DNA from 2 places in the Herminiimonas sp. GW821-FHT09C12 genome. Region 1 is predicted to be linked to the other one. Evidence: predicted binding sites of a transcription regulator. Region 1 holds the regulator's gene; the other holds the start of a gene.

The links. Region 1 encodes NrdR, which represses ribonucleotide reductase genes. Its sites were predicted from a motif close to CACNANATNTNGTG; they were not measured.
Positions count from the first base shown of each region.
Region 2: a site for NrdR is predicted at 6,115-6,128, ahead of AC07N2_RS07675 (ribonucleoside-diphosphate reductase subunit alpha). Genes of this name have one in related genera too.

Region 1 covers NZ_JBWKPC010000001.1:2,057,350-2,073,628, forward strand. The annotation lists gene cobA (uroporphyrinogen-III C-methyltransferase) at 1-44, opposite strand, end outside; gene AC07N2_RS09700 (sulfate adenylyltransferase subunit 1) at 62-1,393, opposite strand; gene cysD (sulfate adenylyltransferase subunit CysD) at 1,393-2,328, opposite strand; gene AC07N2_RS09710 (phosphoadenylyl-sulfate reductase) at 2,335-3,063, opposite strand; gene AC07N2_RS09715 (DUF934 domain-containing protein) at 3,060-3,587, opposite strand; gene AC07N2_RS09720 (nitrite/sulfite reductase) at 3,580-5,274, opposite strand; gene AC07N2_RS09725 (sulfite exporter TauE/SafE family protein) at 5,284-6,057, opposite strand; gene AC07N2_RS09730 (CysB family HTH-type transcriptional regulator) at 6,205-7,146, shown strand; gene AC07N2_RS09735 (class I SAM-dependent methyltransferase) at 7,182-7,838, shown strand; gene AC07N2_RS09740 (hypothetical protein) at 7,876-8,130, shown strand; gene AC07N2_RS09745 (DUF6572 domain-containing protein) at 8,167-8,514, shown strand; gene AC07N2_RS09750 (Bug family tripartite tricarboxylate transporter substrate binding protein) at 8,710-9,687, shown strand; gene AC07N2_RS09755 (arsinothricin resistance N-acetyltransferase ArsN1 family B) at 9,892-10,383, shown strand; gene xth (exodeoxyribonuclease III) at 10,442-11,206, opposite strand; ZMP/ZTP riboswitch at 11,410-11,532, shown strand; gene glyA (serine hydroxymethyltransferase) at 11,711-12,955, shown strand; gene nrdR (transcriptional regulator NrdR) at 13,156-13,626, shown strand; gene AC07N2_RS09775 (VOC family protein) at 13,643-14,035, shown strand; gene AC07N2_RS09780 (DUF1801 domain-containing protein) at 14,043-14,399, shown strand; gene pilV (type IV pilus modification protein PilV) at 14,695-15,285, shown strand; gene AC07N2_RS09790 (PilW family protein) at 15,324-16,279, shown strand, end outside.
Region 2 covers NZ_JBWKPC010000001.1:1,593,746-1,610,024, reverse strand. The annotation lists gene AC07N2_RS07690 (YggT family protein) at 1-443, opposite strand, end outside; gene AC07N2_RS07685 (histone H1-like DNA-binding protein) at 536-1,144, opposite strand; gene AC07N2_RS07680 (ribonucleotide-diphosphate reductase subunit beta) at 1,634-2,824, opposite strand; gene AC07N2_RS07675 (ribonucleoside-diphosphate reductase subunit alpha) at 2,977-5,871, opposite strand; gene ampD (1,6-anhydro-N-acetylmuramyl-L-alanine amidase AmpD) at 6,245-6,883, opposite strand; gene AC07N2_RS07665 (sigma-54-dependent transcriptional regulator) at 6,870-8,294, opposite strand; gene AC07N2_RS07660 (sensor histidine kinase) at 8,324-10,018, opposite strand; gene AC07N2_RS07655 (PP0621 family protein) at 10,022-10,261, opposite strand; gene AC07N2_RS07650 (cytochrome C assembly family protein) at 10,258-11,067, opposite strand; gene ffh (signal recognition particle protein) at 11,483-12,850, shown strand; gene AC07N2_RS07640 (hypothetical protein) at 12,861-13,067, opposite strand; gene AC07N2_RS07635 (SWIB/MDM2 domain-containing protein) at 13,221-13,664, shown strand; gene AC07N2_RS07630 (lytic transglycosylase domain-containing protein) at 13,735-14,343, opposite strand; gene AC07N2_RS07625 (proline--tRNA ligase) at 14,503-16,236, opposite strand.

The DNA.
Region 1 (16,279 bases):
CCGATTAGATAGACTTTCCCGTACGCTTTTTTCTCTTGCGTCATGCTGCGTGTAATACCTTTTATGCCAGACGAATCATGCCAGCTGCCACGGTTTGATGCGTGACTTCATCGATCAAAATGAAGGAACCGGTGGAACGGATTTCGTCGTAAGCGTCCGCTGCCAATGGCTGTGCCACATTCAGAGTGACGCTGGCGATGCCGTTGAGTTTGACTTCATCGGCAGGACGTTTTTCTTGTGTGTTGATGTCGAGCAGCGTATCGATTTTGGTAATACGTGCAGCCACCTGACGTGTCGTGTGCTTGAGCCAGTATTTACGACGTACATCCAGTGGTTCTTCCGACAACCAGCACAGGTCTGCATTCACAGTCTTCAGCAATTCAGCTGGACGGCTTGCGGCCGACAGCATATCGCCGCGCGAAATGTCGACGTATTCTTCCAGTAGCAAGGTAATCGATTGACCAACTACCGCTTGTTCCAAGGAGCCATCCAGAGTCTGGATATCTTTGACGGTTGCGGTTTGGCCGCTAGGTTGAATAACCAGCCTGTCGCCTTTGCTGACTTTGCCAGCTTCGATACGACCCATGTAACCACGGAAGTCATCGGCTTCGTGACCGTTGTGGCGTGCTACCAGTTGCACTGGGAAACGGAATGGTTCGTCATGCGATTCATCGTAGACGCTGAGCGATTCCAGCAATTCGATCAAGGTTGGACCTTGGTACCAATCCAGTTTTTCGCCGCGTGTGACGACGTTGTCGCCTGCGAGAGCTGACAATGGAATTGGACGGATATCTTTCAGGCCCAATGTTTGTGCGAATTCCGAGTACGCAGCAACGATACGGTCATAGACGGTTTGATCGTAGTTGACCAAATCCATCTTGTTGACGGCAACAATCACGTGCTCGATTTGTAGCAAGTGCGCAATGGTCGAGTGACGCTTGGTTTGAATCAGCAATTCCACGCTGCCATCGTCGCCGAGTTTGACCTTGGAGACGTCGATCAGAATGATGACGGCATCTGCAGTCGACGCACCGGTCACCATATTGCGAGTGTATTGCTCATGGCCTGGTGTGTCGGCGATGATGAACTTGCGCTTAGGTGTGGCGAAGTAACGATAGGCGACGTCAATCGTGATGCCTTGTTCGCGTTCTGCTTCCAAACCATCTGTCAGCAAGGACAGATCGATGGTGTCACCGACTGTGCGTTTATGCTTGGCGCGCGACATTGCATCCAGTTGATCGGCAAAGATACCTTTGCTGTCGAACAGCAGGCGACCGATCAATGTGCTCTTGCCGTCATCGACGGAACCGGCGGTAATAAAGCGCAGCAAGCCGCGTTCAGCCGCTGCTGTGCCGGTATTCTTTAATGACAATTGTTCTGCTACTGCGCTCATCAGAAATATCCTTCTTTTTTACGTTTTTCCATCGATGCTTCGGACGTTTGATCGTCCATGCGGGTTGCGCCGCGCTCGGTGATTTGTGTGATGGCAGTTTCAGCAATGATCGCGTCGACTGTTTCTGCATCCGACGATACCGGGCAGGTACAGGAGATGTCGCCGACGGTGCGGAAACGCACTGTTTGCGTTTCAACTGTTTCGCCGTCTTTCGCTGGCGTCAACGGTGTCAGCGGCACCAGCAAGCCGTTGCGTGGAATCACTTGGCGCTGATGCGCAAAGTAAATCGATGGCAGTTCCAGTTTTTCGCGGGCGATATATTGCCAGACGTCGAGTTCGGTCCAATTCGAGATAGGGAATACACGCATGTTTTCGCCCGGATGGACGCGCGTGTTGTACAAGTCCCAGAGTTCAGGGCGCTGTGCTTTTGGATTCCATTGGCCGAATTCATCGCGGAAGGAAAAGATGCGTTCCTTGGCGCGCGCTTTTTCTTCATCGCGGCGGGCGCCACCGATGCAGGCGTCGAACTTGTATTCAGCGATGGTTTCCAGCAAGGTCACTGCTTGTGCTGCATTGCGCGAATCGGTCAAAGGATTGCGCAGGCGTACGGTGCCGCGCTTGATCGAATCTTCCACTGAGCCAACGATCAGACGTTCGCCGAGTTCGGCAGCGCGCTTGTCGCGGAAAGCGATGACTTCATCGAAGTTGTGGCCGGTATCGATGTGCACCAACGGGAAAGGGAATTTACCAGGACGGAAAGCTTTTTCCGCCAGACGCAACATCACGACCGAGTCCTTGCCGCCGGAAAACAGCAGTGCAGGGTTGGCGCATTCAGCCGCCACTTCACGCATGATGTGGATGGCTTCCGATTCCAGCCAGTCCAGATGCTTGTTGCTGGCGCTATCGAGAAATAATTTATCAACTACTGTGTTCATAGGATCTCAGGCGTTAGTTGCTACGGGTTTGATTCTGATTAGCTTGCCGTCGACGACGTGCAAGCCGCATTCCTTGGATTCCGGGTTTTCCCACCACCAGCGTCCGGCGCGTACATCTTCGCCCGGCTGGATCGCACGGGTGCAAGGTTCGCAACCGATGGATGGAAAGCCTTTGTCGTGCAGAGGGTTGTACGGCACGTTATTGCTACGGATGTAGTGCCATACATCTTCTTCCGACCAATCCGCGAGCGGATTGAACTTGATCATGTCGTGGGCTTCATCCTGCTCCTGCACATCGAGTGCGGCGCGGGTAGTCGATTGCGCCCGGCGCTGACCGGTGACCCATGCATGCTTGCCGGCCAGTGCACGATTCAGAGGTTCAACCTTGCGAATGCGGCAGCATTCCTTGCGCATGTCGACGCTTTCGTAGAAAGCGTTCAAACCATTTTGCTTGACGTAGGCATCGACTGCTTCCGGTTGCGGACGATACAGTTCGACGTCGTAATCGTAGGTTTCCTTGATGCGGTCCAGTACGCTCAGCGTTTCTGCGTGCAGACGGCCAGTTTCCAGCGTAAAAATACCGATGGACAGCTTGTCGCGCAGGATCATGTCGGTCAACACCATATCTTCCGCCGCGAGGCTGGAAGCGAATACTGCAGGTGCGAACTGATCCGCTACGCGCTGCAGTGTTTCTTTGGTGGCCGCTACCAGCGCGGCGAAGTCTGCTTCATTCATTTTGGCGCCACTGCCTGACGGTCAACACGACGGAACAACGGAGTCTTTTTGTCCCACGATTGTTGATAGCTTTCGGAGAAGTCGCTCAAGCCTTTCAACGCATCGTTCACATCGCGATCAGCACGTACGGCAAATGAGTTGAAGCCGACGCGCTGCATATAGAACAACTGATCGCGTAACACATCGCCAACTGCACGCAGTTCGCCGGTGTAGTCGAAACGCATGCGCAGGTTGTAAGCGATCGAGTAACCGCGACCATCACCGAATTTAGGGAAGTCGACGGCGATCATTTGCAGCGTTGCTGTATCGTCTTTCAATGCTTCCGGACGTTCGTCGCTGGCGAGCCAGACGCCGACGTCGCTGCGTGCTTTCAGAGTGACAGCTTGCGCTTGCCATACGGTCAGCGGCACGATGACTTTGCCGGCCGGGACCGCAACGGTTTCAGCGGTTTCGCCTTCTGCCAATCGCAACAAGGTCCAATCGTCTTCACCGACTACGGCTTTATCTTTGATGATGTTAAGCATATGCATCTTCTCCTGCGGCGTGCGCAACCTTGATAGGCGTTGCGTACACATGTTCCTTGAATGGCGTAACGCCGATACGACGTGTGGTATCGATGAAGCGCTCATCTTCGATACGGTCACGTACATACACTTCGAGCAAGCGTTCAATCACGGTCGGCATTTGATGTGCCGAGAACGATGGGCCGATGATCTTGCCGATCGAGCTGATATTGCCTTGCGCGCCGCCGATCGAAACCTGATACCACTCCGAACCATCTTTATCGACACCGAGAATGCCGATGTTGCCGACGTGATGGTGACCGCAGGCATTGATACAGCCGGAGATATTCAATTCGATATCGCCGATGTCATGCTGAAAGTCCAGATTGTCGAAACGCTCTGCAATCGCTTCCGCAATCGGAATTGATTTGGCATTCGCCAGTGAGCAGAAGTCGCCGCCTGGGCAGCAGATCATGTCAGTCAACAAACCGATATTCGGCGTTGCCAATCCCTGCGCTTTGGCTTCTTGCCAGACTGTGTACAGATCGGACAATTTGACGTCGGACAGCACGACGTTTTGTTCGTGCGTGACGCGCAGTTCGCCGAAGCTGTAGCGATCAGCCAGATCAGCCATGAAGTCCAGTTGTTCGGCAGTAGCATCGCCTGGAGGCACGCCGGTTTTCTTGACGGACAAAACCACGGCTGCATAGCCTGGGACTTTGTGTGCCTTGACGTTGCGTGTCAGCCAGTTTTTGAATGCCTTGTCTTCCGCTTTTTTCGCTTCGAAATCTGCGTTGTCTGCAGATAACGTTTCGTACGCTGGCGCAGTGAAAAATGCAGCGACGCGATTCAATTCTTCTTCAGTCACGGTTCCCGGACCATCTTTGATGTCTTGCCATTCGATTTCGACCTGACGGCGATATTCTTCGATGCCAATCGCTTTGACCAGAATCTTGATACGCGCTTTGTAGATGTTGTCGCGACGACCGTATTGGTTATAGACGCGCAGGATCGCTTCCAGATAAGTCATCACGTGTTGCCACGGCAGGAATGCGCAGATCTCGCTGCCGAGAATAGGCGTACGACCCATGCCGCCGCCAACCATCACGCGGAAACCGATTTCGCCTTGTTCGTTCTTGATCACGTGCAGGCCAATGTCATGCACCGCAGTCGCAGCGCGATCTTCTTTTGCGCCACTGATGGCGATCTTGAATTTGCGTGGCAGGTAAGCGAATTCCGGATGGAAGGTGCTCCATTCGCGGATGATTTCTGCGTATGGACGCGGATCGACGATTTCGTCGGCGGCAACGCCAGCCAATTCGTCCGACGTCGTGTTACGGATGCAGTTGCCGGAAGTCTGGATCGCGTGCATTTCGACCGAAGCGAGTTCAGTCAGGATGTCCGGTGTTTCCTCCAGATTGATCCAGTTGAACTGGATATTCTGGCGCGTCGTGAAGTGACCATAGCCGCGGTCGTACTTGCGGGCGATATGGCCGAACATGCGCATCTGTGCCGACGACAGCAGGCCGTAAGGCACGGCGATGCGCAGCATGTAGGCATGACGCTGCATGTACAGGCCGTTTTGCAGGCGCAGGATACGGAATTCATCCTCTGCCAGCTCGTCGGAGAGGCGACGACGGACTTGATCGCGGTATTGCGCGATGCGTTCTTTGACGATTTGATGGTCGTATTGATCGTAGCGATACATCTCAATTCCTTAGTAAACTAACTTAAAGGCAACGGTCGTCAGCGTGGTAGCCAACAGAACGCGCAATACTTTTTCCGGTATGGCTCGCGATGCCAGTGATCCCAATGTGATGCCAGGCACGGAGCCGAGCAACAACATGGCTAGCAATTCCCAATGGATCGATCCGAGCCACCAGTGGCCGAGCGCCGCAATCGCGGTCAAAGGCACTGCGTAGGCTATGTCGGTACCGGCAATTTCAGCCGGTGTCAGGCGTGGATAGAGCAGAACCAGTATGGTGGCGCCGATTGCACCGGCACCAATAGATGAGATTGTAACCAATGTGCCAAGAATTGCACCCGAAACTATGGTCGCTGTGACCAGTTTTTTACCGTGGAATTGACGGTTAGGATGGGCGCTCATCCAGTTTTGCAGGCGTGTGCGGAAAATCAGGGCAATCACGGTCAGCATCACCGAGCCGGCGATCGAATAACGGATAACCTGGCCGATTTCCTTGTCCAGGCCGCCCAGATACTTCAATACGAGTGTCGTCAGCACGGCTGCAGGCAAGGCGCCTATGCACAGTTGCTTGACGATATTCCAGTGCACATTGCCTTTGTAACGATGGGCAAAGGTGCCTGCGATCTTGGTGGTAGAAGCGAAGGCGAGGTCCGTGCCGACCGCTACCGTTGGCGAGACGCCGAACAGCAGGGTAAGCAAAGGTGTCATCAGGGAGCCACCGCCGACACCGGTCAAACCGACCAGTAATCCGACAGCAAAACCTGAAACAATATAAGTAACGGACATAAGACCTCGCGCAAAGTAGGGCGAATAGTAATAAACTTGAGCCTTATTCCAAACTACTTACTAATTATTTGCTTATATGCTTTTTTGATATAAGCAATGATGAAAAATGATTGAACGCAATTTCAGTCGAAAACATGAGGGGAAGACATGAATCTCCATCAACTTCGCTTCGTTCGGGAAGCGGTGCGACAGAACTATAATTTGACGGAAGCGGCCAAGGCGCTGTTTACCTCGCAGCCAGGTGTCTCCAAGGCAATTATTGAGTTGGAAGAAGAGCTGGGCGTGGACATTTTTTCGCGCCACGGCAAGCGGATACGCGGCCTGACTGAGCCGGGACGGGCCGTTTTGAAGTCGGTTGAGCTGATCATGCAGGAAATTGACGGCCTCAAGCGCATAGGCAATGAATTCGCCGCACATGACAGCGGTAGCTTTACAATTGCGACTACGCATACACAAGCGCGATATTCCCTGCCTAAGGTGGTGCAAGCCTTTACACAGAAATTCCCAAAAGTAAGATTGTCTTTATTGCAAGGCAATCCGAAGCAAGTGGCGGATATGGTCTTGATGGGCCAGGCCGATCTGGCGATTGCGACGGAATCGATCGCCAGCATAGATGGTTTGATTTCACTACCTTGTTATCAGTGGGAGCATCAAGTGGTGGTGCCGCTGGATCATCCATTGCTGAAGTCAAAATCGATTACGCTGGAAGAAATCAGCGCTTATCCGCTGATTACCTACGATAGTGCGTTTGCCGGTCGGAACAAGATTGATCATGCCTTCAGTCTGCGCAACCTCAAGCCGGATGTGTTGCTGGAAGCAATCGATGCCGATGTCATTAAAACCTATGTTGAATTGGGCATGGGCATAGGCATCATCGCGGGAATGGCTTTTGATCCCGAACGCGACAAGAATTTGCGTGCGATCCCTGTTGGTCATTTATTTGGCACCAATGTATCGCGCGTGGCTTTGAAGCAAGGCGCATATTTGCGCAGCTATGTATTTACGTTCATCGAATTATTGACGCCTACGCTCAATCGCAAACTGGTTGAACAAGTATTAAGCGGCGAAAAAGATATGTATGAACTATAAAGAATATTCACGATTTTTTTGGAAGTAAGAGCAGCATGATAAAACCGGTAAACACCGATATGGCCGAGTACTACGCGGTCCGTAACAATTTCGACGAAGAAGATATTGAAAATCCGGATGGCGCAGATGCGCTCGACGACATCATGGAGAACCTGCGCAAGTTCATGACGGATCAGCACGTGCTGGAGCTCGCATGCGGCGACGGTTACTGGACGGACGAATTGGCAGAATATGCAGCCTCAGTGCTAGCAACGGATATCAATCCGACTTTGATCGAGCAGGCCAAGGGAAGAGAATTGCCGGAAGAGATCGTGCAGTTCGCCGTTGCTGATGCGCTGGACCCGCAAGTCGAAGGCGAGTTCAACGCCTGCTTTGCCGGCTTCTGGTGGTCGCACGTTAAACGTCAGGATCAGGTTGAAGTGATAGCCCGTATCCGCAAGATCATTGGTCAGGACGGTTTGTTGGTGCTGGTTGATAACTCACACGTAGAAACCGAAAAAACTGTGATCGCGCGTACTGATCTGGAAGGCAATACTTACCAGATTCATGCACTGCCAAACGGTGAACGTTACGAGATTCTGAAGAATTACTATACCAATAGCACCTTGCGCAAACGTCTTGGACCTTTGTTAAAAGATATGCGCGTTCATCATACTGAACACTACTGGATGCTGACGGCGCGTTTGCGATGAATGCTTTATCGTCGGCACATACATACGGGAGCATAGTGTGAGATCAACCCGAGCCACAGCCGCCGTCGAGCGGCTGAAAGAACGCAGCGGTAACGAGCACTACGCGATGGTGCGTACCTCCGACGAATCGTTTTATCTGGTCGATAACGCCGGAGAAGGTGCGCCCGTCGTTCTGTGTGAACGGCTGCCACTGGATGAATTTGTGACCTTCGTCAAAGCCTACGGTCCGCAAAAGCCGAGACGGCAAACCAAATCCGATATCGCGTTTGAAAAGCAATTGGTCAAACGTTAAATGCAAGTCTATGGTTTTGTTAACTTCATTTAAAGCATGACGGTCGAGCAAGCTGAGTTGATCGATCTGGTCAGTCTGGATCAGGTGTCAGGTTCGTGTAAGTTAAGCATCCTTGATCACCTGATATGGGACGACGATCATCTCGTCAAACTTCAATTAAAAATAAATAACTATCTGCATTTGATAGAAAGCGGCGAGATTTATATCTTGTATCCCGCTGCGCGCGGACAGGATTTCTCTATAGAGATTCAATGCATCTACGCGCCGAACGCCACAGCACGCGCCTTTCTGGAGCGGGCGCAAAACATATTGATAGATGCAGGTTATGCAATGCATTTCGGGCCACTTGGTTCTGCGTATGCGGACGATGTACCCGATGCTTGAGTAAATCAATTGGATATGAGCAGCATATCCACCGGTAAATATGGTTATTCGGAATCCGAATTGAGGTATCCTTCCTTCCCTAGGCGCAACATCCATCGCCTTTACCCTTAGCGATTCTGGTTCTGTGTGATTGTTTGGTATGCCAACAAGATCACAATCTCTGAAGCGTAGTTTAATTTTTATAAGGATTGAAGAATGAGACAAATATCCCGCGGCAGCAAATTACTTCTTTGCGCATTCGCAGCAGCAAGTTTTTCTGCAAGCGCTCTGGCCCAAAGCTGGCCGAACTCGACAGTAACCGTAGTCGTCCCATGGCCACCAGGTGGTCCATCCGATATCGCTGCACGTCCTGTTGCTAAACGTTTGACCGAAGATCTCGGCCATCCTTTTGTTATCGATAATCGCGGCGGTGGCGGCGGTAACATCGGTAGTGCAGCAGTTGCGCGTGCACCAGCAGATGGCAACACACTGTTGATTACGTCCAGCGCACCGATTGTGATCAATCCTAGCCTGTACAAAAAAATGACTTTCGATCCGAGCAAAGATCTGGTGCCGATCACCAATCTGTTGCGCGTACCGCTGGTGCTGGTTGCGAACCCTAACGTTCCAGCCAAGGACTTGAAAGAACTGATCGCTTACATCAAGACTCAGCCACAGTTTTCCTACGCATCTGCTGGTTCAGGTACACCACAGCACATGACTGGTGAATTGTTCAAGAGCGTGACCAAGCTGGATATCACACACGTTCCTTACAAAGGTTCGGCACCTGCGATTTCCGATCTGTTGGGTGGCCACGTGCCTGTGATGTTCGACAGCATGATTGCGATCATGCCGCACATCAAGAGCGGCAAGGTAAAAGCGATTGCAGTATCGGGCGCACAACGTTCACCACAATTGCCTGACGTACCAACTTTTGCTGAAGCTGGTTACCCAGCAGTGGTTTCCTACGCTTGGTACGGTTTCTTCGCACCAGCAGGTACACCAAAAGCAATCGTCAACAAGATCAATGCTGAAACTCTGAAAATCATGAAAGAACCAGCATTCAAAAAAATCCTGGCAGATACCGGCTCTGACTATGTTGGCGATACCCCAGAAAACTTCGCTGCATTCGTCAAAGAAGAATCGATCAAATGGGCGAAAGTCGTGAAAGAAAGTGGTGCGACTGTAGACTGATGTTGATCTTCAATCTTGCCATGTGCGAGATTGAATAATGATCGTGTCGTGGATGTATAGCGACATATTGAAATGCCCCGTGTTGTACAGCGGGGCATTTTTACATTCGGAAGGTGCTTCTTGTTTTTGTTGGCAAGGAAAATAAAAAAGCGCCGATTTGGTTACACTACAGATTCCCTATTTATTTCTTCGCGAAGTTTCATCATGTCCGATTCAATTCGTTTGGCAACTGCACAAGATGCCGCCGCCATTTGCCAGATCTACAATCCTTACATCCTCAATACGGTCATCAGCTTTGAAACGGAAGCCGTCAGTGTCGAAGAGATGGCGCAGCGCATAAAAGACGTTTCAGCGGAATTCCCATGGCTGGTATATGAAGAGCAGGGACGCATACTCGGCTACGCCTATGCAGGTAAATGGAGAATCAGAAAGGCGTATCAGCATTCGGTAGAAAGCTCGGTCTATATCGCGGAAGACAGTGGCGGCAAAGGAATCGGTACGCTGTTGTATCAGAGATTGATTGCTGAGTTATCCAAGCAGTCGGTACACGCCGTATTCGGAGGTATTGCATTGCCCAATCCTGGCAGTGTTGCCTTGCATGAAAAACTGGGCTTTGTGAAGGTAGGACATTTGCCGGAGGTCGGCAGAAAGTTCGATCAATGGGTGGATGTCGGTTACTGGCAACTGCTTTTGTAAATCTCCACCATAAAAATAAAGGCCGCAAAAGCGGCCTGTTGAATTGTTTGAACGCTGCTTAATCCAGCGTTGCAATCACTGGTGTGTGATCGGATGGTTGTTCCCATTTGCGCGGTACCTTGTCAATGACGCAGGCAGTGCAACGCTTTGCCAATGATGGCGACAACAGGATGTGATCGATGCGCATGCCGCGATTCAGGCGGAAGCCCATTTGGCGATAATCCCACCAGCTAAACAATTTTTCCGGTTGTTCAAACATGCGGAAAGCATCGGTGAATCCCATTTCTTGCAAACGAACGAAGGCAGCACGTTCCGGTTCTGACACCAGAATCTGACCTACCCATGCAGCGGGATCGTGTACGTCGCGATCTTCCGGTGCAATGTTGTAGTCGCCCAGCAAGGCCAGATTTTCATGCTGCTTTTGTTCTTGTGCCAGCCATTCGTGCAAGGCACTCAACCACTTCAACTTATATTGATACTTATCCGATTCCGGCGATTGACCGTTCGGGATGTAGGCACACACGATGCGGATGCCTTCTATCGTGCCGGCGATGATGCGTTGCTGTTCATCTTCAAACAGGGGATTGTTTTTGACGACATCTGTAATCGGGTGGCGCGACAGGATGGCGACGCCGTTATAGGTTTTCTGGCCGGTGAAGACGACGTGATATCCGGCGGCTTCAATTTCTGCCGCAGGGAATTTCTCATCAACTGTTTTCGTTTCTTGCAGGCAGAGCACATCGACTGGATTGTCAGTCAGCCATTGCAGCACTTGCGGCAGGCGGACTTTGAGGGAGTTAACGTTCCAGGTAGCTATTTTCATGTTGTGTGACTATCCATTCGTGATGCGGGTTTGTGGCGTGAGCGGGGGAGATAGTTGGTTTATCCAATTTTCCGCTTTTGATGCGGGATTGTATCAGTCGTACCGCCGTAGGCGCGCGGCGCGATATTGTCATTTATTTATCTTGAAGGGCGAGGCGTGCTGCTTGCCCAAAACAGACGCTTGCCGTAAAATCTACGCACCATTTCGTCTCACGTGACTGGCGAATCCGGCCGATTTTCTCCGCTTTTATGGGTAAATCAGGTCGTAAGGTGGGTCTATCCACCGTGAAGCGTGAGATTTCATTGCCGTGCGCCTGGGTAGCCCGAATGGAGAGTACGACTGAGGCTGCCTGCGCGTTCAAATTTTGGCACCCTCATTCGATCCCAGGTTGTTGTTTTGCTTTGTATAGGCATGTCTTTACAGTTCGTTCGATTCTGTTTTGGCGTGCTGTTGTGCATCGGATTATGGCTTCCTGCCCATTTTTTTGAACGATTGGAGTGATTCATGTTTTCAAAAGACCAGACCCTGGCAAAAACAGATGCAGAATTGTGGTCGGCCATCCAGAAGGAAAATAACCGTCAGCAAGAACATATCGAGTTGATCGCGTCCGAGAACTACACATCGCCTGCGGTGATGGAAGCGCAAGGAACACAACTGACCAACAAGTACGCCGAAGGTTATCCAGGCAAGCGTTACTACGGTGGTTGTGAATTCGTCGATATCGTTGAACAACTGGCGATCGATCGCTTGAAAAAATTGTTTGGCGCAGATGCTGCCAACGTACAACCTAACTCCGGTTCACAAGCTAACCAAGGTGTGTTTCTGGCAGTTCTGAAACCAGGCGATACCATCATGGGTATGTCGCTGGCAGAAGGCGGCCACTTGACGCACGGCATGGCATTGAACATGTCTGGCAAATGGTTCAACGTTGTCTCCTACGGCTTGAACGAAAAAGAAGAAATCGACTACGACGCGATGGAACGTCTGGCTCGTGAGCACAAACCTAAGCTGATCATCGCTGGTGCATCGGCCTACGCATTGCGCATCGACTTCGAACGCTTCGCTAAAATCGCAAAAGAAATCGGCGCCTACTTCATGGTCGACATGGCGCACTACGCCGGTCTGATCGCAGCAGGCGAATATCCGAATCCAGTGCCATACGCAGACTTCGTCACATCGACCACGCATAAATCCCTGCGCGGCCCACGCGGTGGCTTCATCTTGATGAAGGCTGAACACGAAAAAATCATCAATTCGGCGATTTTCCCAGGCCTGCAAGGCGGCCCATTGATGCACGTGATCGCTGGTAAAGCAGTTGCGTTCAAAGAAGCCCTGGAGCCTGAATTCAAGGTGTATCAACAGCAAGTCGTGAAGAACGCGGACGCATTGGCCAAAGCACTGATCGCACGCGGTCTGCGCATCGTTTCCAGCCGTACCGAATCGCATGTGATGCTGGTTGATCTGCGCGCCAAGAAAATCACAGGTAAAGATGCAGAAGCCTTGCTCGGTTCAGCACACATCACTTGTAACAAGAACGCGATCCCTAACGATCCAGAAAAACCATTCGTCACTTCCGGTATTCGCCTCGGCAGCCCGGCCATGACTACACGTGGTTTCAAGGAAGCGGAAGCAACCAAGGTCGGCAATCTGATCGCTGACGTATTGGATAATCCAAACGATGCAGCAACCATCGAACGCGTGAAAGCCGAAGTCAAAAAATTGACCGCAGCCTTCCCAGTCTACGGTTGATCGTTTTGATTTAAAGTTTGTTGTAGTTGAAAAGTGCTCTTCATTGAAGTGAAGGGCGCAGCAAAATGGCCTTGTCTGAGTAATTTACTCAGGCAAGGCCATTTTGGGATGTTGGCTTAGATTAGTATTTGCTTTGCATCATTTTGCAGATGAACATATTTGTTTCGCTGACGTAACGATTCATAAGGCCACGCACCGCGATGAAATGTCCTTTTTGCCAGCACGACGATACCCAGGTTCTCGATACACGCGTTTCGGAAGAGGGCGACAGCATACGTCGTCGTCGTCGCTGCGTGAATTGCGATAAACGTTTTACGACTTACGAGCGCATCGAATTAGCGATGCCGGTGATCGTGAAGAAGAACGGCAGTCGCACCGACTACGATCCCAAGAAGCTGCAAGGCAGTTTGCAACTGGCCTTGCGCAAGCGTCCTGTCTCGGCCGAGGCAGTTGATGCTGCGATTCATCGTATAGAACAAAAGCTGCTTTCCAGTGGCGAACGCGAAGTGCTGTCCGGTCAGATCGGTGAGCTGGTCATGCGTGAGCTGCAACGACTCGACAAGATTGCCTACATTCGTTTTGCCTCGGTCTATAAGAGTTTTGAAGACGTGGCAGAATTCCAGGATGCGATTGCCGAAGTGGGGCGTGAGCGCAAACCTCCAGCCAAATAACGCTAGCTAACGACGAATGAAATTCGCCTACACCATCATTTATGTTCCGGACGTGGTTGCATCCTTGCAGTTCTTTGAGCAGGCATTCGGATTCTCGCGACGCTTTCTGCATGAATCCGGCACCTATGGTGAGCTGGAAACCGGCGCGACGACGCTGGCATTTGCAGCGCACGATCTCGCTGAGATGAATTATTCAACAGGGCATATTGCTGCCCACACTTCACCCAAACCACTCGGTATTGAAATTGCCTTCACAACAGACGATGTACAAGCGGCGCATGCAAAAGCGTTGTCTATAGGTGCTACAGAGCTGTCGCCACCGACGGCCAAACCGTGGGGACAAATCGTTTCCTACGTGCGTTGTCCTGACGGCTCCCTGGTAGAGCTGTGCACGCCGATTGCTTCCTGATTGATCCATGAGTGACGCCAGAGTCGAGCAACTGCTGAGCGATCTTCGCCTCGTTAATCCGGAGCGATACGATTTGGTGCAGGCAGTCCGCAAGACGATTTATGCGGCAGTACCGAACGCTTCAGAACGTGTGATGTATGGCGGCTTTATGTTCGCAGCGCCGAAAGACTTCTGCGGTGTGTATGCCTATGCTGAACATGTATCCATCGAATTCGGTCGTGGTTGCGATTTGCAAGATGATTGGAGTGTTCTTGAAGGTAAGGGCAAGTTGCGTCGCCATATCAAAATACGTACTCTGGATGAAATCAAGAGCAAGTATCTTGTTGCTTACGTTGCTCTAGCACTTGCCAATGCGCATGATTAATTCAGCCCCATTGCAGCAACAATCATTAAGCATCTCGTACTACATCTAGTCCGCATCCAATAGTTTCTTCATCACCTTACTCTTCGAATTTCCAAGCTTGAAAGACCATGCACCTGCTTGCAGATGCATGGCGTATATGGCATTCCCATTTATCGCTTAATAAAATTTCCCATATTGATGGGATACGAAAAATTTCAAAAAATTGCCACAATAATAATTGTCAAAGAGGCTATTTATCTTTGAGGAATGCAGTTCACCTTAACTGAGCATCACGCACATTGGGGAAAGACACTGGATGATGGCATCGACGGAACATGGATTTTCGCTGATTGAAGTATTGATCTCGGTTTTTGTATTGGCAGTTGGTGTGATCGGTGCGGCCGGTATGCAATTGACCGCTTTACGGACAACGCAACAATCTGTTTTTCAAACCAAGGCATTGCATCTTGCGACGGAAATGGCAGACAAGATGCGCGCGAATGTCAGCCAGATGCAATTGGATGATGCGATTAATCCGTATGTGCGCGTCGATTATCAATCATCTTCAATCACAAGTTCTCATCAATCTCTCCATCATTGCTACGGTGCCGATACGCATTGTGATGCGGGACAGCTAGCCAATTTTGATATCGAACGATGGTTGCGTCGCATCGATAATGAATTGCCTGGCGGACGCGTGCGTATTTGTCGGGATGCTGAACCGTGGAATAGTGCGAATCGACATTTCAATTGGGATTGTGTAGCCGCGACCGGGATGGCATCGATTGCGTCGTTGGTAATCAAAATCGGTTGGACGGATAAAAACCATGATGACAAGTCGTCTGGTGAAAGTAGAAAAACATTTACGCCAACTGTAGTACTGACTGTTGCACCGTATGCTAAATGAGGCGGGTAAATTCAATCCGCTGTCTGCAAGCGATTTTCATGTCACGCCAACAAGGATGGACGATCATTGAATTAATGATCGCGATGACGCTGGGTTTGTTCATCTTGCTGACGGTAACTGGCTTGCTGTTATCGAGTAAGGCTGCTTACGTCGTGCAGGATCAGAGTGGGCACGTCCAGGAAACAGGGCGCTATGCGATGGAAATCTTATCGCGTGCGATACGCCAGGCAGGACATGAAAACTGGAGCAGCGAATGGATGCCAGCTCTTGCTTCCTCCGATTTCAGTCCGAACGTGATGGGCATGGATGCGATGACCTTGAAGAAAACTACAGCTGGCCTGGAGTCACCTGTCTCTTCCTCTTCCGATGTGGTCAATGGTAGCGATATTCTGGCCTTGCGTTTTTTCGGTGATGGCGATGCTGTCCTTAACTGTGCTGGCTTGATCGTTCCTGCTGCAACGTCATCAACTGATGCTGAACAGGAACGTGGCTGGAGCATCTTCTTTGTAGCAAAGGATAGTGCGGGTGAACCTGAACTACGTTGCAAATATCGTTCTAAAACAAGCTGGAATGCAGATGCCATTGCGCGTGGTGTGGAGTCTTTTCAGGTTCTGTATGGCATCGACGTGGATGGCGACGGTTTGCCGGATCGTTTTATCAATGCAAGTGCGGTCGACGATTTGGATGATGGTTTGTTGCTGACTGGGGCTAACGCTGTAGCGCGTGCAACAGATAAAAATCGCAAGACGTATTGGAAGCGGGTGCGTTCAATCAAATTTTCATTATTGATACGCGGTTCGCAAACAGCGCGTGATGATGCCTTGATTGCTGAGCACGATTTGTTTGGTGCTGAATATGCGAATATGCATGCATCCAGCGATAAAGGTGTGCGCATCAAGGAAGATGCATTGCTGAGCTCCGTGCGCAATCGGATCAGGAAAGTTTTTACGCAAACCATACAGTTGCGTAATGATGTCGCGGGTAGCGGTGCGTG
Region 2 (16,279 bases), 460 kb from region 1:
ACAATGCGACGCAATGGCCGCATCAGCGGATCGTTCAAAGCACGCACAAATGGCGCCAGCGGCGCATGTGGATTGACCCAGCTAAAAATCACCTCGATCAGGATCAAACCGATCAAGCCATATAGTGCCCACTGAACAACGCGCAGCACTGCCAACAGCAATACCGTCTGCGGTGTAAAGCCACCACTCAACCACACATCAAAGGCCGTCGCCAGCAACGCGACCAGGAACGCGCCAATCACGCTAGCCCAATCGTAACCACCGGCACCCGGCAATACGCGACGCAAAGGACGTACCAGCCAATCAGTCAATTTATACGTAAATTGCGCAAGCTCTATCGGCGGGCGTACACGCACAGCTTGCATCCAAAATCTGAGCAATAAAGCACCGGCCAGCACTACAGCAACGGTGTCAATAATCAGCGTAAATACACTATCCAGCACGGAGGCTCCTTAAAAAAAAACCGCTGTGCGACAAAAGCCACACAGCGGGATTGTGCCTGAATTTAACCAGGCGCATCCAAGCGAACCTGGATTTACGGACGTGTGCCCGTTGGAAACGGCCATGCTGCTGCCGGATTCAACACCGTCTTGACTGCAGGCGCTGCTACTGCTGCTGGCTTGGCTGCAGGCTTTTTAGGCGCTGCTGCTTTTTTAGCGACAGGCTTTTTAGCTACTGCTTTCTTAGCCACTGCTTTTTTAGCGACAGGCTTCTTAGCTGCTGCTTTTTTAGCTACTGGCTTTTTGGCTACAGCCTTTTTAGCTGCTGGCTTTTTAGCTGCTGCTTTTTTAGCCGCTGGCTTTTTGGCTGCTGCTTTTTTAGCCGCTGGCTTTTTCTTAGCAACGACTTTTTTAGCTACAGCTTTCTTAGCTACTGGCTTTTTGGCTGCTGCTTTTTTAGCCACTGGCTTTTTCTTAGCAACGACTTTTTTAGCTACAGCTTTTTTAGCTACTGGCTTTTTGGCTGCTGCTTTTTTAGCCACTGGCTTTTTAGCTACAGCTTTCTTAGCGACAGGCTTTTTAGCTGCTGCTTTTTTAGCTACCGGTTTTTTGGCGGCTGGTTTTTTTGCTGCAACTGGTTTTTTAGCTGCTGCTTTCTTTGCAGCAGGTTTCTTAGCTGCTGGTTTTTTTGCTGCTGTTGCCATTTTGTTTCTCCTTCACGTGATGGAAAAAATCAAGCTTCTAGGTTTGAAACCCTCCCGCACCATCGCGATGGTTTGGGCGAATTATTCATCGGCACAAGCGTACTTGTTGCTTGCGCTAATGAATTCGGCTCCAGCTGAACTGCTGCATCCCCTCACTTATGCAGCACTTCAGCCTTACATGACTATGCGTACGTCGTAGCAGCGCTACCGCTATAGCCAAAAAAAACGCCAGCGTACACGCCAGCATTGGAATTCTGTTTCTGAAAGAACAAACTTTTTTTAAAGAAAAAAGCCGCCTCACCTGACTGAATCAGATGATGCGGCTTGAGCAGATGAGATCGTATCGGTCTTCTACTGTTCATTAAATTTGGTTGTTGCCTTTCCTGTTTTCTGCAGTCTTTGTAATTCCTGTTGATAGCGACTGCATGTTGGGAACTACTTTTTGGTGCTGTTCAATTCGCGTTTGCTACCACGCGATGTTCAAATTATTTATTCCCAGTTGAGCGCGCCACCTGTCTGGTATTCGATGACCCGCGTCTCAAAAAAGTTACGCTCTTTTTTCAGATCGATCATTTCGCTCATCCATGGGAATGGATTTTCTTCTTGTTCGAACATCGGTTCCAAACCGATTTGTTGTGCACGGCGATTTGCGATGAATCTCAAATAACCCTTGAACATCGGTGCGTTCAGTCCAAGCACTCCACGCGGCATTGTATCCTCTGCGTAGCGATATTCCAACTCTACTGCGCGTAAAAACAACGTTTTAATTTCTTCGCGAAATTGCGGGGTCCACAAATGCGGATTTTCGAGCTTGATCGTGTTGATCAAATCGATGCCGAAGTTGCAGTGCATCGACTCGTCACGCAGGATGTATTGATACTGCTCTGCAGCACCCATCATCTTGTTTTGACGACCGAGCGCGAGGATCTGTGCGAAGCCGACATAGAAGAACAAGCCTTCCATCAAGCACGCGAATACGATCAACGAACGCAGCAATGTCTGATCGGTTTCAACCGTACCGGTCTTGAACTCAGGATCAGTCAGCACATCAATGAATGGAATCAGGAATTGATCCTTGTCGCGGATCGATTCGACTTCATTGTAAGCATTGAAGATTTCGCCTTCGTCCAGACCGAGCGATTCAACGATGTATTGGTAAGCGTGAGTATGAATCGCCTCTTCAAATGCCTGACGCAACAGGTACTGACGGCACTCTGGCGCCGTGATGTGGCGATAGGTACCGAGCACGATGTTATTGGCAGCCAGCGAATCCGCCGTGACGAAAAAGCCGAGGTTACGCTTGACCAGACGACGCTCGTCATCGGTCAGACCGTTCGGATTTTTCCACAGTTCAATATCGCGCTGCATGTTGATTTCTTGCGGCATCCAGTGGTTTGCGCAACCAGCCAGATATTTGTCCCAGGCCCATTTGTATTTGAACGGGACCAATTGATTGACGTCAGTTTTACCGTTGATGATGCGCTTGTCGGCTGCATTCATGCGACGAGTCGGATCAACGCCATCGGCAGACTTCTCCACCACAACCGGATTCAGTGCGACATCTTGCTGCGTTTGCACACGTTGCGCAGCTGCGTCACGTACTTGCTGCAGAACCGGTTGCAATGCAGGCTGCGGTTGCGCTGGTGCTGCCGGAGTAACTTCTTCATCCCAACTTAGCATGACTTATTTCCTTATTCGTATTCTGCTGATGCTCTTGGCATCGCTACTGCAGCACAAAACCTTATAGTGCTTTGGCTACATTCTTTGACTCAAGTTCAATCTAGCATCGCGAAGCGTGTTTATTTTCACTTCGCGATGCTGCTTTTTGCTGCTTATTGGCAGGCTTCGCACTCTTCAAATCCGGCATCACCAGGACGCAACATGCAAGCTGGACCGTCCGTCTCTTGTGCTGATACACCGGAAGATGAGCCGCTACCGGAATCTACCGAGTTCAATGCGCCCGTTTTCGAGGTCGATTTCTCAGTATGCGTTGCACCCATGGTACGCAGGTAGTAAGTGGTTTTCAGGCCACGCAACCATGCCAATTTGTAGGTGTCGTCGAGTTTTTTGCCCGATGCGCCAGCCATGTAGATATTCAGCGATTGCGCTTGATCTATCCATTTTTGACGACGCGATGCGGCTTCCACCAACCACGATGGCTCAACTTCGAATGCTGTTGCGTAAATCGCACGCAGGTCTTGCGGAATGCGATCAATCTTCGCCAGGCTGCCGTCGAAGTATTTGAGATCGGAGATCATGACTTCATCCCACAAGCCACGTGCTTTCAGATCACGCACCAAGTATTCATTGATTTCGGTGAATTCGCCGGACAAGTTCGATTTGACGTACAGATTCTGGTAAGTCGGTTCGATACAAGCCGAAACACCAATAATGTTGGAAATCGTCGCTGTCGGTGCAATCGCTACGCAGTTGGAATTGCGCATGCCGAATTGCTGAATACGTGCACGCAATGGCGCCCAATCCAGCGATTCGCTCATATCTGTTTCCAGATAACCGCCGCGCTCTTCTGCCAGCAATTTAAGCGAATCCTGCGGCAGGATGCCACGATCCCACAAGGAACCTTTGTACGAACTGTAGCTACCGCGCTCTTCTGCCAGCTCGGTCGATGCGTAGTAAGCGTAATAGCAGACTGCTTCCATCGATTTATCAGCAAATTGCACTGCATCATTGGACGCATATGGAATACGCATCATATGCAAGCAATCCTGGAAACCCATAATACCGAGACCGACTGGACGATGACGCAGGTTGGAATCACGTGCTTTATCGACTGCGTAGTAATTGATATCAATCACGTTATCAAGCATGCGCATCGCGGTACGGATGGTTTTTTGCAGTTTGACGTGATCCAGCTGGCCGTCCTTCATATGCGCCGGCATGTTGACCGAACCCAAGTTACAGACTGCGATTTCCGATTCATTGGTATTGAGCGTGATCTCGGTGCACAGATTCGAGCTGTGAACGACACCGACGTGCTGCTGTGGCGAACGGATGTTGCATGGGTCTTTAAATGTGATCCATGGATGGCCGGTTTCGAACAGCATGGACAACATCTTGCGCCACAGATCCAGCGCCTGGATGGTCTTGAACAGTTTCAACTCGCCGCGCGCAGCTTTGGCTTCGTAGCCGGTGTAAGCCGCTTCAAATGCTTTGCCGACTTTGTCATGCAAGTCTGGTGTATCGGATGGCGAGAACAAGGTCCACTCGCCTTTTTCCATGACACGCTTCATGAACAGATCCGGGATCCAGTTCGCGGTATTCATATCATGCGTACGACGACGATCATCGCCAGTGTTTTTACGCAGGTCGAGGAATTCCTCGATATCCATGTGCCAGGTTTCCAGGTAGGCGCAGACCGCACCTTTGCGTTTACCGCCTTGGTTAACCGCAACAGCGGTGTCGTTGACCACTTTCAGGAATGGCACCACACCTTGCGAACGGCCATTGGTACCTTTGATATGCGCGCCGAGCGAACGAACTGGCGTCCAGTCGTTACCCAAGCCGCCAGCGTATTTCGCCAACAATGCGTTTTCCTTGATGGCATCGTAAATGCCAGCCAAGTCATCGCCCACTGTTGTCAAATAGCATGACGACAATTGCGAACGCTGTGTACCGGAATTGAACAGGGTTGGTGTCGAGCTCATGAAGTCAAAGCTCGACAACAGGTTGTAGAACTCGATTGCGCGTTCTTCGCGATTGCTTTCGCTCAGTGCCAAGCCCATTGCAACGCGCATGTAGAACGCTTGCGGCATTTCGATACGTTGATCGGCAATATGCAGGAAGTAACGGTCATACAAGGTTTGCAGACCGAGGTAGCCGAATTGCAGATCGCGCTCTGGCTTCAATGCTTCAGCCAGTCTTTTCAGATCAAATTCGCCCAATTTGGCATCGAGCAGTTCTGCTGCGATACCTTTTTGGATGAATTGCGAAAAATAGACCAGGTACTCTGCCGGCGCAGCGGCTTGCGCCACTTCTCTGCCGAATACTTCTTTACGAATTGTGTGCATCAGCAAACGTGCTGTCACGGTGCTGTATGCAGGATCTTTTTCCATCAGCGCGCGTGCTGCCAGGATTGCCGACTTGTGCAATTCTTCAACCGGTACGCCGTCATACAGATTCTTGACTGTTTCGCGCAGGATGGCTTCTGCATCAACGTGTTTTTCGAGTCCGATGCAAGCTGCATTGATCAGGTCACGGACTTGATTCATGTCCAGCGGACGACGCTGGCCATTTTCGGTGACGTGTAATTGGTTCTCGGATTCAACGGTAGGCTTAGCTGCATGCTGCTGCGCACGCTCTTCCATCCGTTTAAAACGATACAAGACATAAGCGCGCGCAACATCGTGCTCGCCCGAACGCATCAGCGCCAATTCAACTTGATCCTGGATATCTTCGATGTGGAAAGTACCGCCAGCTGGTTGGCGACGCACCAAAGCGTTCACCACACTGGAAGTCAATTGTTCAACCAATTCACGGACGCGCGCGGATGCCGCACCTTGTCCGCCATTGACAGCCAAAAAGGCCTTGGTCACAGCGATGGAAATTTTCGACGGTTCGAAACCGACGACGGCGCCATTACGGCGCAAGATGCGATAGTCGCCCAAAGCTGCACTATTAGTATCAGAGGTCGATGCTGCAACCGCGAGGGGCGCGATATTGCCAATGTCTGTCGGCGACTTGGCTAAAGTTTCTTGCGTAGAGTGCATTACGACTCCTTCGATAAGGGTTGTCGGCAATATTGCCGTACTTGTTTTAAGAGAGAAAACCGGTGCTACCGGTTTCGCGAAAATCATTCGTATGAGCCGTATATATAGTCAACGCATGCTTGCGTTGAACGCTAATACCGACACTATCTATATGACATCTGTTCAGAACTCCCTACTAATATGAATTAACAAATTACTTTGAGGCGCTAGAACTGAACAAACTGAAGGTGGGACCGATAAATTCACTACATCTAGTGCGAAAGCTACGATCTGCACTAATTCTAGTGCGCGAAACTCAAGGATGCAATCAATTTTTCAGTAGTTTTCGATATATTTTTTTATATGAATATATGGGATTGCCACGCGGTATTTTTTACATTATGCGGAACGCCAAATCTGCCGATTCAGTGCCCATATTGATCGCTGTGCGTTGCAAGGAACGATAGCGTGCTTCGTACTTCTCCCAGTCAAAAAACGGCCCTGGATCGGTCTTGCGACCTGGTGCGATATGCTCATGGCCAGTAACGTTCATTAAAGGATAACTAGCTTTTAATGCAACAGTTAATGATGCCAGCGCAGCGTATTGCGCATCTTCAAATGGTACAAAGTCCGTACCTTCCAACTCAATCCCAATCGAAAAATCGTTGCAACGCTCCTGCCCGCAAAAGGAAGAAGCGCCAGCATGCCATGCCCGATCATTCGCCGAAACGAATTGCAACACTGAACCATCCCGACGAATTAAAAAGTGTGCCGAAACACGTAAAGGTCGCAACTGATCGAAATAGGGGTCCGCATTGTAATCTAATTGATTCAAAAATAAATCAGAAATATACGAACCGCCAAACTGCCCCGGAGGCAAACTGATGTTATGCACAACGACTAATGCAATTTCTGTTCCTTCTGCCCGCACATCAAAATTAGGTGATGGCAGGCGCGTAACACCTGCGGCCCAACCGTCTGCATCGATCTGAAATGGTGATGGTCTGTTCTGCACGGTCTTATTCCGGTGCATTAATATCTAGTCGCTGCATGCGATAGCGCAATTGACGAAAGCTGATACCGAGCAGTTCGGCTGCTTGCGTACGATTGAATTGTGTTTTGCTTAAGGCACGTCGAATGATTTCGCGTTCGACATCGTCCAGATGATCCGGCAGTGATTCCGGCAAGTCACGCGCAGAAGAAGTGACGCTTGTCGCCATCTCCACTACTTTCACATCTGACGGAGCGGCGAGAAGTTCTGCTTGCGGAGCAACAGCCACGGCTTTCGCTGCATTTGGCGCCTTCAATACCAGATCAGCAACCTCTATCAATCCATCGTTGGAAAATGCCAATGCACGTTCCAGTATGTTTTCCAGCTCGCGCACGTTGCCGGGGAAGGAGTAATGCTGCAGCGCTTCCAGTACAGCTGGCGTCAATGTGGTTTGCTCAGCACCCAGTCGCGTCAAAATCGTTTTTGCCAGCAAGGCAATATCGTCCAGACGCTCACGCAGTGGTGGCAAATTCAGTTCGATCACGTTTAGGCGGTAATACAAATCCTGCCGAAACGTCCCTTTGCCGACGCAGTCGTGCAAGTTTTGATGCGTCGCACTAATAATACGGACATCAACCGGCTCTTCAACTGTAGCGCCGACCTTGCGCACGCGACGTTCCTGGATCGCGCGCAGCAATTTGACTTGCATCGCCAGCGGCAGATCAGCCACTTCATCCAGCAACAAAGTGCCGCCGTTGGCTGCCTGGAAGAAGCCATCTCTATCGTCCACCGCACCGGTAAACGCACCTTTGCGGTAGCCGAAGAATTCCGCCTCCATCAAATTTTCCGGGATCGCGCCGCAATTGACTGCGATAAAAGATTTGTCGCTACGTGCACTTTGCGCATGGATATCGCGTGCGGCCAATTCCTTGCCGCTGCCGGATTCCCCGCTGATCGCAACCGGCGCCATGCTGCGTGCCAGACGTGCGATTTGTGCACGCAAGGCTTGCATCGCATCCGATTGCCCCATCAAACGCAACGCAGTCGGTGCAACAGTTTTTTCGCTGGGCTGATCCGTGCCAGTCTGGCTGATGCGCAAAGCAGAACGCACCATCACGCGCAATTGCTCCAGTCCTACTGGCTTGGATAAATAATCGAAGGCACCTGCCTTCAATGCCACAACCGCATTGTCGGCGCTGCCAAACGCTGTAATGACGGCAACCGGTGTGTTCTTGTATTGCGCGGTAATTTCCTGCACCAACTCTATGCCCAAGCCGTCCGGCAAGCGCATATCGGTCAAGACTAGTGCGTATTCATTTTTGGCAAGATAGTCGCGCGCGACAGTCAGATTCTGGGCGCTATCGATATCCAAGCCCATTTTGACGAGTGTGATTTCCAGCAGTTCACGCAGATCTGCCTCATCATCAACAATCAGGATGCGAGGTGAAGTCATTGCGTGCAGCTTTTACGGTTGATCGACATTTAAACAGCTTCGTTAGTGGCAAAAGTAATCACAAATCGACCGGATGGCGAATTGTGCCCATCATCCGTTCTATATTCATAGTTCAGCATCGCGCCATTATTCAGGCACAGTTCGCGCGCCAGATAAAGGCCTAGGCCAGTTCCTTTATTAGAGGTCGTATAAAACGGCTCGAATAAGTGGGCCCGGACTGCCGAACTAATCTGCAATCCATTGTCTTGCACGTGCAGTTCAAGTCTATGTCCAATATTGGACACTATATAGATGCGGATACTGCCGGGCGCACCACTCGCGTAGCGTAACGCATTTGTCAGCAAGTTCAAGACGATTTCGCGCAAATGCAACGGATCGAAACGGACTTTATACGGCTTCATATCACCGACCTCTATGATGCCTTCCTGCAGTTCATGTGTTTCTCGCAACTCGGCCAAAACATCATCAAACAGCAGCCCAAGACTAAGCGGCTCGTGATACTGATGCGCCTTGCGCGACAGCTTCAAGATGTCTTCAATCATGCGATTCAAGCGCGCCACATTTTCACTGATGATGGTAAGCAGGCGGCGCTGACTTGCCTTCGGCTCGTCTTCTATCAACAGTGAGGTGGCGTGACCGATTGCAGACAAGGGATTACGTACCTCATGCGCGATACTTGCGGTCAGACGGCCCATCGATGCCAGCTTCAGTTGCTGCGCCTGATTTTCGATTTCAGTCACATCCTGCAAAAAGATCACGACGCGATCTTCCAGTACGCCGTCTGCATCCACTTTGGCAAAACGCAATTTCAAATGCGTCATCAACTCACGGCGACCACCCATGATTGTCGTACCACCTTGCAAGGTATTGTCTTCCGTATGCTTGATGAAAACAAAGGTCGGCGCCTGTGTATTCGCCTGAGTGGGCGCACGCAAACCTGAATTAGCACTCCAGGAAGAATAAGCCGCAGCTATCGGTGCCAGCCACACCATATCTGATAGTTTGCCGTATGCTTTTTCATGTGGAAATGTCAGCCCCAGCATGCGTGCAGCCGCTGGGTTACTTGTCAACACGCGCCCCTTGCGATCGACCACCAGAATGCCATCTTCCATGTCGGCGATAACCAGGCGATTGATCACCTGTTGCACATGCAAGGCTCTACCCCGTCCCAGCGCCAGCGATTCCTGCTTGATCAGACGTGCAGCCAGCCGGTTAATCGCAAAGATGACGATGAAAAATGCCGCGCCATACAAACCCACCTGCGAAGATGAGATGTCCGCATTTTCATTCAGCAACTGATAACCATTTTCTGCCAGCAGCACTAAAGTAACAGCCGAGACAAAAAACAATGCCAGCACCAGCGGCGCAAGAATTGCCCCACCCGCCAACGGGAATAAATACAGAATCGCCAAGCCGCTCTTGATACCGCCGGCCGACAAATACAGCATGGTGATTGCCGCAATATCAACCGCTATCTGTACTACTACCTGCAGCAGGAAGCGACGACGCCAGTACAAAGACAGCAACACAAAAACCAGTGCTAGCACCAGATAAACAATACAAGCGTCCCAGAAGCGCTCTTTGTGCAGCCATAACTTGCCTGCACTCATGCCGAAATAACCGAGCAAAACACCCACAATCAAAGTACGCGTCAGAGTAAACGCCTGCAAGGTACGCCAGAACGTCGCCCGCGTATCCTCTGGGACAGGTTTGATGCTGGTCATGAATCAGCGCGCAACATGTTGGCGACGATGTTCATCGCTGCAAAATGCCGTATTGGCAGAATTGAATACCGCTTCGGAGGCAGGAAAATGTATTCCGCAATGCGCACAAGTCAGCATGGCCTCGCCCTCAAGAGCGGCAGCTTGCTGTTTCCTTGGAGGAGTATCAACCTTGGCCGATGATTTCTTACTGCGGAGTATCCAGATGACCGCGAAAATGACGACGGCCCACAACAACAACTTCATGCAAGACTCCGATGCAATATGACTTCAAACACGAAGCGGCTGCCGACATAGGCCAAAAACAAGGTCGCAAAACCCGTCAGCGTAAAACTCAGTGCCGTCTTGCCGCGCCAGCCTCGCCATTTGCGACCAGCCAGCAGCACACCAAACAACACCCACGACAACATCGTGAATATCGTTTTGTGATCCCACTTGAAAGCCTTGCCGAATAACTCTTCAGAGAAGATAACGCCTGACAATACCGTTAAGGTCAGCAAGAAAAAACCAAAACCGATCAAACGAAACAGCAATTTTTCCATCGTCAGCAACGCCGGCAGACGGTCTATCGCCAACGAGAACCAGCCCGTTTTTTGCACACTCACACGTGTATGCAGCTTGGATTCTTGCAAAGCCATCAGAACGGCATGGAAAGCCGCTATCGTTAAGGTGCTGTAAGCCAGCATCGCAATCGCAATATGCCATGGAAAAAGTGCCGATTTACCCATGAGTGGAATCATGCTGCCAGGGAAAATTGTAGGCAGCAGCACACCGACTGCCGCACACGGCAGCACCAGAATACGCAAACCATCCAGACTGAAATTGCGATTTTCCAACCAGTAAGCAGCGACAGAAATCCACAAGGCACCGGACAACATGATCGCAAATCCCATACGCAGCGCATCATGTCCGATCACGTCCACCCACAACGCGCCGCCATGCAAAAGCCAACCAATCAAGGTGCCTATGGAAATCGCCATGCGATTTTTTGACGGCAAAAATGCGCAAACCGCATAGAACAAAGCCGCCAAGACAAAAAAGTATGTGTACATTATTTAAGTTTACACCATGTGATCCGAACATCCTGCGGGAGAAAAGCCCAAACACCGCCACCGCACCTTGTTTCATGTTCTAGCAATTTCCATACTCAGCCCTCTTTGACAAGGCGCCGCGCTTATCGCAAGAATTGCTCTCGCGACATTACCATCAGCCGAGAGAAAACGCTTATACAACATGAATACATTGCAAGAATCCTTGCCTATCGCCTCATCCAGCACGGCACCTTGTCATTCAGACTAGAAGCCCCATTTCTGCTGACGCACTATATATAGAAGGTCAACGGACAACTATCTCTCATGCCTAGGCGCATCCGGCACCGCATCGGTTAAAATGAGGCTTGCCGCCGCAGTGTGTATTCCCCCACAGCAGCCTGTTGCTTCACCCTCTTTGATATTCAGCCATTCATTCATGCTCGACAATCTCACCCAACGCCTAGCCAAAGCCGTCAAAACCATGCGCGGAGAAGCGCGCCTGACGGAAACCAACACTGCAGAAATGCTGCGCGAAGTTCGTCTGGCCTTACTCGAAGCCGACGTTGCCCTGCCTGCCGTCCGCGAATTCATTAGCCGCGTCAAAGAAAAGGCGATGGGCGAAGATGTCATCGGTTCGCTCTCGCCTGGTCAGGCACTGGTCGGTGTGGTTCAACGCGAACTGGCCGCCATCATGGGCGCCGATCTCGGCCCGGAAGCATCACAACTCAACTTCGCTACCCAGCCGCCCGCTGTCATTCTGATGGCCGGTTTGCAGGGTGCTGGTAAAACGACCACCGTCGGTAAGCTGGCGAAGTATCTGCGTGAGCAAAAGAAGAAAAAAGTCCTGACTGTTTCCGCCGACGTCTATCGCCCTGCCGCGATTGGTCAGTTGCAAACCGTCACGGCGCAAGTTGGCGCAGACTTCTTCCCGTCGGAACCTACTGACAAACCAGTCGATATCGCGCTGGCCGCATTGGACTACGCCAAACGTCATTACCACGACGTTCTGATCATCGATACCGCCGGTCGCCTTGGCATCGACGAAGCCATGATGCTGGAAATCAAGGCTTTGCACGCAGCAGTCAAACCTATCGAAACCTTGTTTGTGGTCGACGCCATGCTGGGGCAGGATGCGATCAATACCGCCAAAGCGTTCAGTGATGCACTGCCTTTGACCGGTATCGTCCTGACCAAACTGGACGGTGACTCACGTGGCGGCGCCGCTCTGTCGGTACGCCACATCACTGGCAAACCAATCAAATTCGCTGGCGTCGCCGAAAAACTGGACGGCCTGGAAGCCTTCGATCCAGCCCGCATGGCTGATCGTATCCTTGGCATGGGCGACATTCTCGCGCTGGTCGAGGAAGCCCGCAAAGGCGTCGATATGGACGCCGCTGCCGGACTCGCGCAAAAGATCAAGGTCGGCGGCAAATTCGATTTGAACGATTTCAAATCTCAGTTGGCACAAATGAAAAAGATGGGCGGCATGTCCAATCTGATGGACAAACTCCCGGCGCAACTGCAACAGGCTGCCAGCGGTGCCAATATGGGCATGGCTGACAAACAAGTCATTCGCATGGAAGGCATCATCAATTCGATGACGCCGCAAGAACGCTCCAAACCGGAATTGATCAAAGCTTCGCGCAAACGTCGTATCGCGACCGGCGCCGGCGTTCAGGTACAGGAAGTCAACCGCATGCTGGCGCAATTCGATCAAATGCAGTCGATGATGAAGAAACTCAAAGGCGGCAATATGATGAAAATGATGCGCGGCATGAAAGGTATGTTGCCCGGCATGCGCTGATTTTCCCGTTTTATCTGGAAGCCCGGCTCGCTAGAGACCGGGCTTTTTTATGCCCAAACACTTTATCGCTCATAGTCGCATCCAAATCGAGAGCGATAACTCGCCCTAAAAACCCGCTCAAATCACCTTCCGACATCCTCTTTTCAGCTCTAAAAAATTCAGCAATATCCTTCGCACCATCAATACAAAAACAAGTCGAACGAAGCGAATAAACCATTCGCGCTTCCCTCTATGCTCGATACGTGGCGTCCAGCCTACAAATACAGAGGGAAACGCACAAAAAACACTTGCGTGGCAAGAAAAACCACACCACTATTGACGATGCGTGAATTGGCGCAATTTCCCAACACAATGTGAAGGAGGTTTGAAGATGGCAACAGCCAAAAAACCAGCGGCCAAAAAACCGGTCGCCAAGAAAGCAGCTGCGAAAAAACCAGTAGCAGCTAAAAAAGCAGCACCAGCAAAAAAAGCAGCGCCAGCTAAGAAAGCCGCTCCTGCAAAAAAAGTCGCCGCTAAAAAACCAGCAGCGAAAAAAGTAGCAGCGAAAAAGCCAGCAACTGCACGCAAGCCTAACGCAGCATTCATGAAACCAGTAACACCGTCCGCTCTGTTGGCCGCTGTTATCGGTGCCGCGCCAGCACCTCGCACTGAAGTAACTAAAAAAGTGTGGGAATACATCAAGAAGTTCAAGCTGCAAAATGAAGCCAACAAACGCATGATCGATGCAGATGAAAAGCTGAAAGCAGTCTTTGGCGGCAAGAAACAAGTATCCATGTTTGAAATGACTAAACTCATTTCGGGTCACTTGAAATAATTTGTCCGTGTGGCAAACAAAAACGCCCGCATCGCGCGGGCGTTTTTGTTTCTACTGGCAAGACACAGGCTTACTTTCTGCCAGCACTATCTTCCACAGCTACCGTCTTCAAAGGTTCGCGCTGATGCTCCCATTTTTTCCATGCAGCCAATACGGCATTCGGATATTCAGGGCGACCCCGACTACCGTTATAGCGACCCAGTGCCAGAAACAAATCGCCCTTCTCCATATCCAGATACATACGCAGGATAGAACAGCCGAAACGTAGATTGCTCTGCATGTGGAACAGCTTGCTGCGATCACCATCGCCTATCACACGCGTCCAGAACGGCATGACTTGCATGTAACCATGCGCACCAACCGGTGACACTGCGTACTTGCGGAATGCCGACTCCACCTGTATCAAACCCAATACCAAGGCAGGATCAAGTCCGGCACGTCGCGCCTCGTACCAGGTGGTGCGCAAGAATTCGATGCGCACCTGCTGGTCTGGAATCCGTTTGTAGAGCCGATCCGACATCTCGCCCAGCCAATGCAAATAATCGAGGCGTTCGCTGATATCGACAAATTGTGGAATCGGAGGACGCGGATCGGTAATCGCACGCGATAAAGCAATACGCACCGAATCCGCCATTGCTTCTTCTTTTTGATTACCGGCAAAGACTGTCGTTGCGCTCATCAACGTGAATGCACATGCACACGCGATGAGACGAAAGCGCCTCCGATATCCAGGCAACGATGACGCCAGCACAGTCAGCGAACGATGAGCCATTTCATCGATAGTCATCTTGAAATGGCTCATAGTCGTATTCACTGTCACTTGGCGCATCGCAGGCGCTTACGCAGCCAGTTTGGCTTTAACGAAGGTCAGCATTTCATCCAGCGCAACCGGCGTGGCTGCAGCATCGCGACGACCTTGATATTCGAGCTTGCCTTCTTTCAGACCGCGATCACCGACCACGATACGATGCGGCACGCCGATCAACTCCCAATCGGCAAACATCGCGCCTGGACGCTCACCACGATCGTCCAGAATCACGTCAACGCCAACAGCTTGCAAGGCATCGTACAGCTTGTCGGTTTCTGCCTTGACGCCTTCGCTACGGTCATATCCCATAGGGCACAAGACCACTTCAAACGGTGCCAGTGCGGTCGGCCAGATGATGCCTTTATCGTCGAAGTTCTGTTCGATTGCCGCACCCAGAATGCGTGTCACACCGATGCCGTAGCAACCCATTTGTATCAATTGTGGTTTGCCGTTCTCATCCAGATACGTTGCCTTCATCGATTCGGAATACGCCGTACCCAACTGGAAGACGTGACCAACTTCGATGCCGCGTTGAATCGCCAGCACACCCTTGCCGTCCGGCGAAGGATCGCCTTCCACCACATTACGGATATCAAATACCTGTGCTTCCGGTAAATCACGTCCCCAGTTCACACCAGTGAAATGGAAATCGACTTCGTTCGCGCCACAGACAAAGTCATGCATGTTGGCAACGGTGCGATCGACCACCACGTTCACAGGCTTTTTGGTATTGAGTGGACCGAGGTAGCCAGGTGGCGTGCCGAACCATTCAACGATTTCTGCTTCATTGGCGAAGCGGTAACCGGCAATGCCCGGAATTTTCGCGGCTTTGACTTCATTCAGTTCATGATCGCCACGCAACAGCAAGAGCCAGACTTGCTTGCTGACGACACCTTTTTCTTCTTTTTCCACCGTCAGGACGATGGATTTGACGGTTTGCGCCAATGGCAAATTCAGCAAGGCAGCCACGTCTTCACATTTGGCCTTGCCCGGCGTCGCCGTCTTGGTCAAAGCCTGCGTTGCTGCGCCACGTTCGGCAGTCAAAGGCAAGGCTTCTGCCGCTTCCATATTCGCCGCGTAATCGGAATTCGGGCAGTAGACGATGGCATCTTCGCCAGTATCGGCAATGACGTGGAATTCATGCGAACCAGAACCGCCGATCGCGCCGTTATCTGCAGCCACCGCGCGGAACTGCAAGCCGAAGCGATTGAAGATTTTGACGTAGGCATCGAACATGTTCTGGTAGGAACGCTTCAAGCCATCGACATCACGATCGAAGGAGTAAGCGTCTTTCATCGTGAATTCACGACCGCGCATCAGGCCAAAGCGTGGACGGCGCTCATCGCGGAATTTGGTCTGGATATGATAAAAATTGATAGGCATCTGGCGGTAGGATTTGATTTCCGACCGCACAACATCGGTCACGACCTCTTCCGAAGTTGGCTGAATCGCGTAATCGCGGCCATGTCTATCCTTGACGCGCATCAATTCGGCGCCCATTTTGTCCCAGCGACCGGTTTCCTGCCACAGCTCGGCTGGTTGCACTAATGGCATCAACAGCTCGATCGCGTTAGCCCGATTCATTTCCTCCCGGACAATCGCTTCCACCTTGCGGATCACGCGCAAACCCATAGGCATATAGGTATAGATACCAGAGCCGATGCGCTTGATCATGCCAGCGCGCATCATCAGTTTATGACTGACGATTTCTGCGTCGGAAGGAGCTTCTTTGAGAGTGGAAATGAAAAAACGGGATGCGCGCATGACGATGAATTCTTTTTAAAAAGAGAGAGGGTTATAATCAACT